One region of the Psychrobacter sp. YP14 genome, then DNA from elsewhere that is predicted to be linked to it. Evidence: predicted binding sites of a transcription regulator. Region 1 holds the regulator's gene; the other holds the start of a gene.
What was found. The regulator PhoB, encoded in region 1, activates phosphate uptake and scavenging genes when phosphate is short. The targets are predictions, from matches to a motif close to TGTCATNAANCTGTCATAA.
Positions count from the first base shown of each region.

Region 1 (5,274 bases):
CTATTTCAGCTTGATGTCAATCATGAGAAGCTGTTAAAACTGGCTTTGGTGCATGACTTGGGTGAGATTGATGCTGGCGATACGTTTTTATACGCTGAGAGTCGCAGTGAAGCACATATTGAGGAGAGAGAAGGGATTGTACGTTTGCAGGCACATAGCGGTAATGGCATCAGCAACTTGCTTGAGGTGTGGGATGAGCAAGAGAGTGGCAGCAGTGCTGAGACTCAGTTATTAAAAGCAATAGATCGCTTATTGCCATTTTTATTAAACCTAAATACTCAAGGCAAAACATGGCGTGATCATGGGGTGAAGCGCTCCCAAGTGGCAGGTATGCATGCATTTATAGCAACCAGTTTTCCAGTTATCCATGAGTGGATAGAGCTACAGCTTGATTATGCGACCAAGCAGGGCTGGTTATTAGACGCTTAACTATCAATAAAAAATGCGATAAATAAAGGTGCATTCGCTGCACCTTTACATTGTCAAGCATAGACTCATCGTAGGTGATTAGGCTTTGTCAGCCACACCCAGCAGCCGACCCATCTGCACTACAGCACCATGCTGCATGTCTTGTGCCCACTTGACGCCTGCAGACTTTGGCATGACCACAATAGCGGTTGAGCCCAAATAGAAGCGGCCCAGCTCATCGCCTTTTTTTAAGCTAAGCGTATGCTCTAAAGTTTGGATACGGTCGCTGCGATCAATTTTACCCGTGGCGACTGTCTCGATACCCGCCACAATCATAGCGCCGACCAGCACCACCACAGCACGGCCAAACTCAGTATCAAACACACACACCAAACGCTCATTGCGGGCGAATAAATCAGGAACATTGGCGGCTGTGACATTGTTTACTGAGAACAAACTGCCAGGTACATAGCGTGTCTCAACTAAGGTGCCATCGAACGGCATATGCACTCTATGGTAGTTGCTAGGTGCTAAGTATACCGTAGCGAAGCTGCCGCCCTCATAGTAGCTGCTGTGCTTATTATCGGTGTCTGCTAACAGATGGCTCACCGAATAATCACGGCCTTTAGCCTGCAAGATTTGACCTTGCTGAATATGGCCAATCTGTGAAATCATACCGTCTGCTGGAGAGACAATACCGTCTGTGGTGTCATCAATGGGGCGGGCGTCCTGCGCAAGCTCTCGGGTAAAAAAGTCATTGAAGCTTTTAAAATCGCCTAAGTTCTTGCGCGCGTATTCCTCTAAGCTAATTCCATAGGCTTTGGCAAAAGTATGCACAAAGGCTTTTTTGACCAGAGGGTTTTGGCTGGCAGCCAGACGTCCGGCCGTTTCACTGAGTTTTTGCTGCGGCACCAAGTGCTGAGCTGCAGTAAATAAGCCATCACGAGTGAGCAGCTGCTCGGCTTGTTTTTTTAAAGAGGCTTTCATTAAGTTTTTCATAAAAGAGATCATCGTAAGCTGTAAAAATGGGGGATCATCACTGGTTTAGATAACATAAACTTGCCAGTGATAAAAACTAAAAGTTAAGGAGCACCTAGTTTAGCATAATCAAGATTAAGCAAGGTCGTCCGTAAGTAGACCTGCCGCTTATAAATCACTATAAAACATAGCGGCTAAACCATTAGATACATAAAGAGTGCCAGTAAAATACAGGAGCAGATATTATGAAAGCCTTAATACAGCGAGTCAGCGCCGCCAGTGTGCGTGTGGACAATCAGATTGTGGGTCAAATTGAGCAGGGTATATTGGCCTATATTGGTTTGGCCCCAGAAGATACATTAGAGAGTGCCCAAAAGATGATTGATAAAATTTTGGGTTACCGAATATTTGATAATGACGCCGGTAAGCTGGATAAAAATGTACAGCAAGTGGCGGGTGGCTTGCTGCTGGTGTCGCAGTTTACGTTGATGGCAAAGACCGATAAGGGGCGTCGCCCTGATTTTGGTGGGGCAATGCCGCCTGCACAGGCCAGTGAGCTGTTTAAGCAGATGATTGATTATGCCAAGCAGCAACATGATAAGGTCGCCACTGGGGAGTTTGGTGCCAATATGCTGGTTCAGGCAGACAATGATGGGCCCTTAAACTTTATTTTGGAGATAAGTTAATAACAACGTCTTTAGCAGCACATGATATGTAAAGGGTGATACATTAGTATGATAATACAGTCTGTTTAAAAAGCCTAATAAAGGGCGTTTATAAAATACAAGGTTGCGCTTAATCTCATCAGTTACACTTTTTTCATCTAACTGTCATAATTTTACGTTGTAATATAACGGTAATATTTGCCTACCTTTGTAGTGCGTGGCCAATAAGCCATTAGATATGCCAATAATAGGACAGTAAACAGATGAATATCGAAACCATACTAGTTGTAGAAGACGAGCCTGCCATTCGCGAGATGATCGTCACTACCTTAGAAATGGCAGGCTTTGAGTGTCTGCAGGCCGAAGATGTCAGTGAAGCGCACAGTCAAGTGGTAGACCATAGACCAGCTATGATTTTATTAGATTGGATGTTACCGGGTAACCAATCCGGTATCGATCTGTGCCGCCGTCTAAAAAAAGATGAGCTGCTCTCTGAGATTCCCATAATTATGCTGACTGCGCGCGGCGAGGAAGACAATAAAGTACAAGGCTTAGATGCGGGGGCAGATGATTATATCACCAAGCCGTTCTCCACCCGCGAGCTGGTCTCACGGATTAAGGCAGTACTGCGCCGTAGCAGCGCCTTATCAGGTGACAAGCCTATTGAAGCTGAAGGCTTAAGTCTAGACCCAGTCAGCCAAAGGTTGTCAGCCGATGGTACACCGCTTGAAATTGGTCCGACCGAATACCGTCTATTGGCATTTTTTATGAGCCATCCAGAGCGGGCTTATACCCGTACTCAGCTGTTAGACCAAGTATGGGGTGGCAACGTCTATGTCGAAGACAGAACCATTGATGTGCATATCCGCCGCTTACGTAAAGTGCTTGAACCGTATAACTATGCTGAGTTTATCCAAACGGTACGCGGCACCGGTTACCGCTTTTCAACTCAGCGTAATGGCTAATTGTAAGTCATTAACTGGTTTTTTGTCCTATTGAACGCTGCTGATCAGGCGGCGCTCTTGGTGTTAAAAGTCGATTTTTACACGGCATCTTTGCTACTGCCTGCCATAAAGGTTAAGCAGATATCGACGTTAACTAAGATCTTGGGGCCAACTCTATTATTGATTATTGTTAAGTTGAGAGCACCATGAGCCAGTCTAAATCACAGTCTAATTCAGCTTCTAAGCTGGGCCGTCAGTCTGATATGCCTCATCAACAGCAGTTAGAGGTCGGGGAGGCTGTCTCTGAGCAGGTGACGGTAAGCGAGGAGAATAAAGAGCGCTTAATAGATGGCTTTGATGGTGCTACAACAGCCACACCTCTTAAAAAAGTAACCAAAAGCAGTCCTTATAAAAACCCCTACAGTAATCTGTATCAGAACCTTAGCGACACTAATTCCAAAAACATCATAGAGCCACTGCCCGATAATAAAAACCCCAGAGCCACGTTGCTCTGGTCAGACTTTAAGTGGTTGGTCATATTAATTTTGCTAGGGGCTTTATTAGGTCACTATATGAATGCGCTGCCTTGGGGGATTATCGTGGCACTGGTACTGTACTATGTGTGGCGCTTGTACTCGGTTCAGCAGTTTTATGGCTGGATGAGTAAGTCGTTAACCCTGCCGCCGCCTGAGTTGTCAGGCAGTATGACGTTTATGGCCAATCAGCTTTATGAGAGCAAAAGACAAGAGCAAATGACCCACCAAAGAATGATGGGTCTGATTAAAAAAATCCGCAGCTCATTACTGGCTTTGCAAGATGCGGTTATTTTGCTGGATAAAGATGACAGCTTGGAGTGGTGGAATCAGGCAGCCGAAACCTTACTGGCTTTACGCTCACAAGACCAAGGTCGCAGTATCTTAGACTTAATAGATGCGCCTGAGTTTAAAGCGTATTATGTCGATGCCGTCTCTCCTAACGATGGCCTAAGAATGCGCTCTTGGCGCGATTATGAGCGGTTTTTGCAGTGTGAGGTCACTCATTTTGGCACAGAGAAGCTACTGATTATCTATGACGTGACCCGCTTGCATCATTTAGAGCAGATGCGTAAAGACTTCGTGGGTAATGTTTCACACGAGCTGCGAACCCCGCTTACAGTAATAATGGGTTATATCGAAACCTTCTCAGACCAGCCAGATTTGGACCCTAAATGGCGACGCGGCTTTAGCCTTATGACTCAGCAAACCGTGCGTATGAATCAGATTATCAATGATTTGTTGCTGTTGTCTCGTTTGGAGAACGAAGAGTCGATACAAAGTGAGCGTGTGGATATGCCCAAGCTACTTACCCGTATCTTCGATGATGCGCAAGCTTATAATAAAGACTACAACCACTTGATCGATTTGCATCTAGATTCGCAACAAGACATTTATGGTGCTGAGGGGTACTTGCACAGTGCGCTGCTTAACTTGGTGACCAATGCCATCAAATATACCCCCAAAGGGGGGGAAGTGTGTATTACATGGCAAGAGGTTAAAGAGGGCTGTCTGTTTACAGTAAGTGATAATGGCATAGGTATTGCTGATGAGCACCTAGATAGGCTCACCGAGCGCTTCTACCGAGTAGATGGCGGCCGCAGCCGCTCAACAGGTGGCACGGGTCTAGGATTGGCCATCGTCAAGCATGTACTTTATCAACATGAAGCCAAACTGACGATCGAGTCAGTGGAGGGTAAAGGCTCTAAGTTTCATGTTCTGTTCCCCAAACGCCGTATTTATCAGAGGGTGAGCAGTAAGTCGGCTGCTAAGTTAAAACCGCCAGTCACAGACAATAACAACGTGCAGGATTTGCAGGATAAGCCCAGCTCAAACAGCTAGCTGCGACTACGTATAGCGGTATAGGCGTATAGGTGACAGAGGGTTATTTAATCGGCACAAATTTCACTCAAAAAAAGAGCCACTCAACTTGAGTGGCTCTTTTATGTCAGCTATGTCAGCGTTAGTCGCTAACATTAACGGCTAAATTAGTGCTGAACGCCGCCGTTGCCATGTACATGGCCGTGGTTTAGCTCATCTTCAGTCGCTGCACGTACTTCAACGATTTCTACGTCAAAGCTTAGTTTTTTGCCAGCTAGAGGATGGTTAGCATCGACAGTAACCGTGTCATCGTTTACGTCAGTTACTGTGACTAGCATAACTTGACCTTCTGCTTCAGACTGGAACTGCATGCCAGGTTGGATGTCTTCAACGCCTTGGAAATTAGCACGAGGTACTTTTTGTACG
Region 1 covers NZ_CP029789.1:2,445,673-2,450,946, reverse strand. Annotated here, with positions in the region: gene DLE54_RS10000 (HD domain-containing protein) at 1-429, shown strand, start outside; gene asd (archaetidylserine decarboxylase) at 508-1,395, opposite strand; gene dtd (D-aminoacyl-tRNA deacylase) at 1,632-2,072, shown strand; gene phoB (phosphate regulon transcriptional regulator PhoB) at 2,315-3,016, shown strand; gene phoR (phosphate regulon sensor histidine kinase PhoR) at 3,202-4,869, shown strand; gene DLE54_RS09975 (FKBP-type peptidyl-prolyl cis-trans isomerase) at 5,016-5,274, opposite strand, start outside.

Region 2 (5,274 bases), 220 kb from region 1:
AGGCAGCGTTTCATCATGATATTCACGAGCTGTGTCTGGGTCTAACGCTAGATTAAACTGATCATCCCAGCGGAACTCAAAGCGGGCTTTCGATAACGCATTATCACGTGCCTGAGCGCCAGGGTGGCCTTTGGCTAGGTCAGCGGCGTGAGCGGCGATTTTGTAAGTGATGATGCCATCTTTCACGTCTTTTTTATTAGGCAGACCTAAATGCTCTTTTGGGGTCACATAACACAGCATTGCCGTGCCAAACCAGCCAATCATAGCGGCGCCAATAGCACTGGTAATGTGATCATAGCCTGGCGCGATGTCTGTGGTTAATGGACCAAGGGTATAAAAAGGTGCGTCAGAACACATCTCAAGCTGCAAATCCATGTTCTCTTTAATGCGGTTCATCGCCACGTGACCTGGGCCTTCAATCATCACCTGTACATCGTGCTTCCATGCCACTTGAGTCAGCTCACCTAAGGTTTTGAGCTCACCAAACTGCGCCTCATCATTGGCGTCTTGCAAACAGCCCGGACGTAGGCCATCGCCTAAGCTAAAGGCCACGTCATACTGCTTCATGATTTCGCAGATGTCTTCAAAATGGGTGTATAAGAAGCTTTCTTTGTGATGCGCTAAGCACCACTGTGCCATGATAGAGCCACCACGAGAGACGATACCTGTAAGACGTTTTGCGGTTAAAGGCACGTAGCGCAGTAGCACGCCGGCATGAATGGTGAAGTAGTCCACACCTTGTTCAGCTTGCTCAATCAGCGTGTCACGGAAAATCTCCCACGTTAAGTCTTCAGCGACGCCATCAACTTTCTCTAACGCTTGATAAATAGGGACAGTGCCAATGGGTACAGGCGAGTTGCGGATAATCCATTCACGAGTTTCATGAATATTCTTACCGGTCGATAAATCCATGATGGTGTCGGCGCCCCAGCGGGTAGCCCAGGTCATCTTGGATACTTCCTCATCAATGCTTGAGCCCAGCGCTGAGTTACCGATATTGGCGTTAATTTTCACTAAGAAGTTACGGCCAATAATCATTGGCTCAGATTCAGGGTGGTTGATGTTGTTCGGGATGATGGCACGGCCTGCTGCCACTTCATCACGCACGAACTCAGGGGTGATGATTTTGGGGGTATTAGCGCCAAAGGTCTCGCCGGCATGTTGGCGCATATCGGTTAATTCATGCTGCTTTTGGGTCTCACGGATGGCGATGTATTCCATCTCAGGCGTGATAATACCTTGGCGCGCATAATGCATCTGAGTAACATTTTTGCCTGCTTTGGCACGTCGTGGTTTGTCGATGTGAGCAAAACGGATGTTGGCGGTTTTAATATCACGTGCACGCTCTTGACCGTAGTTACTTGATAATCCGTCTAAAACTTCGGTATCGCCACGCTCTTCAATCCATTTTTCACGTAGCTTTGGTAAGCCTTTGGTGAGGTCAATATCGACACTCGGGTCAGTATAGACGCCTGAAGTGTCATAGACATAAAAAGGCGGGTTCTTTTCTCCATTTTCTAGGCCAAAGCCGCCAGTGGGCGTATCGGTTAAAGTTATTTCACGCATCGGCACTTGAATATCAGGACGAGAGCCCTCGATATATATTTTTCTTGACGCCGGCAGGCTGCGGGTTAAGTCGCGAGCCTCTTCATCGAAGCGCTCATCCTTTACATTACGGTGCGCTGGCGTCTTAATGGTGTGTTGTTCATTACTCATAGAAATGTCCTTATTTTTTGTTAATGGCAAGGTGCCATAGAGGCTTTTAGGGTAAAAGGCTAAAAACCGGTAGTAAAAATAAAGACTCAGTGAGTGCAGATTCTGCCGCTTAACAAAGCGAATCCCTCTTTTTTAACACAAACACATTGACTCATAACGCTTAGAGTAACCTGAGATAAGATACATCCAAACTGATTTATCTTAAGCGCAGAGCACGCATTAATTCACAACCCTCAAGGGCTGTCATAGTAATAAGCGTTGTGTTTTTTGTGATAAAAATAAGGTATAGGGGAGTTGCAATGACTTTCCTACGGCGGTATTAACCGCATCAGGTTCAACGGGTGATGTCTCAGCAAACGCGTGGTTGTCTATAATCGCATTTCAGCGGCTATCAGATAACGCAAGGTCTGCACCCCGAGTCTTAATGGTTTTATCAAGGGCTATCTTATCAAACTTTTAGAGCAATAACAGTCCTCAATATTATTTTAATTTTTTCTAGGGCGCTGCGGTTTTACAAAGTTATTGTTTGCGGTACTTGCCATCACCCTTGCTTAATACTTCAACGGTTACTTTACAAAGATTGCAATTTAGCGATTGGTTGGCCTTCTTGGACAAATCGATAATACGGCCGGGCGCAAAAGGACCACGGTCAGTTATTTTTACCACCACCGATTTGTTATTTTTAAGGTTAGTAACTTTTACTTTTGAACCAAAAGGCAATGATTTGTGGGCGGCTGTCATGGCGTACATATTATAAATAGCACCGGAAGCGGTTCTTTTTCCATGAAACCCGGGACCATACCAAGAGGCAAGGCCAGCATTGGCAGGCGCACTCAGTAATAAGGTTAATAGAAGGGTAACTGGCATAAAAAGCTTTTTCATAAATTGGACCTGTAATGGAATAAATGATTGGCACCTGTGATGGCAATAAAATCTTGGCGTTACTGTGAAAAGCAGTGAACCGCGATCAAAACCTAATTGTCTGCACCAAAACATCGAGGGCTAATTCTACAGGTAATTAGTTTAGCGATACTTTCTAATGGTTAAAGATAATGTAAGGAATACTTAACCGAGTAGCGTCTTATGCTATGCCAGTAAGGTTCAAACACCGTCATAGCCAAATGTTCAGCGCAGTACAGTTGCGTAACATTATTCACCCGACTTTTTTTGAAGTTACCTATTTCTTACAAAAGATATTCATTTCATCAAACTGTCATATTTAGACGTCAAAATGTGTTCAATCCAATACAAGACCGACAAAAGCGTCGTCAATTACAGTGATTTATATCAAGCCGCTTTGCTTTATCCGTTATTAAGTCTCTGTATTTCTTATATTTTATATAAAAACATTTTTTACTCTTTAGGAGAGACCATGCGTTATTCACTATTAGCTGTCACTGTTGCCAGCATGTTGGCCCTAACTGCTTGTGATAAGAAAGAAGCGGCAACAGCTGATGATACGACAGCGGCTAGCTCGGCAGCAGCCAGCACAGCAAATACTTCAGAATCAGCGTCTGCTGCAGCGGGTGAGTTCAAGTCAGCTGAAGGCATTGAGATGAATATTACCGGTGCAGGTGCTTCTTTCCCGCAGCCTATCTACATCAAATGGTCAGCGGACTACAACAAAGAAACCAAAGGTCAGGTGAATTATCAGTCTATCGGTTCATCAGGCGGTATTAAGCAAATCGTCTCAAACACAGTAGACTTCGGTGCCTCTGATGCTCCAATGACGCCTGAAGAGCTAGAAAAAGAGGGCTTAATCCAATTCCCAACCGTTATTGGTGGTGTGGTTCCTGTTATCAACGTTGAAGGTATCAAGCCTGGCGAACTAAAGCTAGATGGCGAAACGTTAGCCAATATCTACTTGGGTAAAATCAGCAAGTGGAATGATCCTGCAATCGCTGCCTTAAACCCAGAGTTGACCCTACCTGACACCGCGATTACTACAGTGTTTCGCTCAGACGGTTCAGGGACTACTTTTAACTTTACAGACTATCTGGCCAAAGTATCACCTGAATGGAAAGACAGCATCGGTGTTGATAAGACCGTGCAGTGGCCAACGTCAGCGACAGGTGTGGGCGGCAAGGGTAATGAGGGCGTGGCCAGCAATGTCAGTCGTATGGCAAACTCAATTGGTTATGTTGAATATGCTTACGCTAAGCAAAACAACATGTCTTATGCTGCCATGAAAAATGCAGCCGGCAATATCGTACAGCCCTCTGCTGAAACTTTCGCCGCTGCCGGTGATATTGACTGGTCAAAACAAGACGGTTTTTACAAGGTTATTACCAACTCAGATACCGATCAAGCGTGGCCTATCGCTGCTGCTACTTTTATCTTAGTGCACAAAAATCCAAAAAACCCAAAAAAAGTGGCCGGCGTGCTTAACTTCTTTGACTGGGCATATACCCGCGGTGATGAAGATGCTATGAGCTTAGACTTTGTACCCTTCTCAGATAAAGCTGTGGCTTTATTCAAAGCTAAGTGGAATGAAGTTGTGGATAAAGATGGCAAGCCAGTTTATACCCCAGCGCAGTAAGCAATATTCGTATTAACGTTTAGGTACCTAAATACCCAGTTATTTAGGTACGCAAGCAGTAGCAGCTAGATTAGGTGTTATTTAGGTATTCAATAAAACGAGGCTGTCATGGCAGATCTACACTCCCAGTTAGCAAAACAAAAGCGTTATGATTTTTTATTCGTTAATGCGACCAAAGCATTTGCGATACTGGTGTTATTGTCATTAGGCGGTATCTTACTGTCATTAATTATAGGAGCTTGGCCAAGTATCCAAGAGTTTGGCCTGGGCTTTTATACCAGTAATGACTGGAATACGGTAGAGGATAAATACGGCGCATTAGCGCCCATCTATGGCACTTTGGTCACTTCAGTTATTGCCATTTTAATCGCTGTGCCAGTCAGCTTCGGTATTGCAATCTTCTTAACTGAGCTGTGCCCTGCATTTCTAAAGCGTCCTTTGGGCATCGCTATTGAGTTGCTGGCGGGTATTCCCTCTATTATTTATGGTATGTGGGGGCTGTTTGTATTCGTGCCATTTTTTAGCACTTATATTCAGCCGTGGTTTATTGAGCATGTCTCTCCACTGCCAGTGGTGGGTCAGCTTTTCGCTGGTGCCCCAATTGGTTTGGGTATGTTTACCGCCTCTTTAGTGTTGGCCATTATGATCATTCCTTTCATTGCAGCCACCATGCGTGATGTGTTCTCCGTCGTACCTGACTTATTAAAAGAGTCAGCTTATGGCATGGGTGCGACCACGTGGGAGGTGATGTTCAAAATTATCTTGCCCTACACCAAAGCGGGTGTAGTCGGTGGGGTGATTTTGGGTCTGGGCCGCGCTTTGGGAGAGACAATGGCGGTGACCTTCTTAATCGGTAATGCTTATAACATTAGCCCAAGCCTGTTTACTTCAGGGGTAACCATCACTTCAGCTTTGGCCAACGAATTTGCGGAGGCAGGCAGTGAATTACACTTAGCTTCGTTGCTACATTTGGGTCTAATCTTGTTTGTTATTACCTTTGTTGTACTGTCTATCTCAAA
Region 2 covers NZ_CP029789.1:2,665,308-2,670,581, reverse strand. Annotated here, with positions in the region: gene thiC (phosphomethylpyrimidine synthase ThiC) at 1-1,716, opposite strand, end outside; TPP riboswitch at 2,005-2,143, opposite strand; gene DLE54_RS10975 (septal ring lytic transglycosylase RlpA family protein) at 2,236-2,598, opposite strand; gene pstS (phosphate ABC transporter substrate-binding protein PstS) at 3,089-4,255, shown strand; gene pstC (phosphate ABC transporter permease subunit PstC) at 4,364-5,274, shown strand, end outside.
Region 2: a site for PhoB is predicted at 2,917-2,935, ahead of pstS (phosphate ABC transporter substrate-binding protein PstS). Genes of this name have one in related genera too.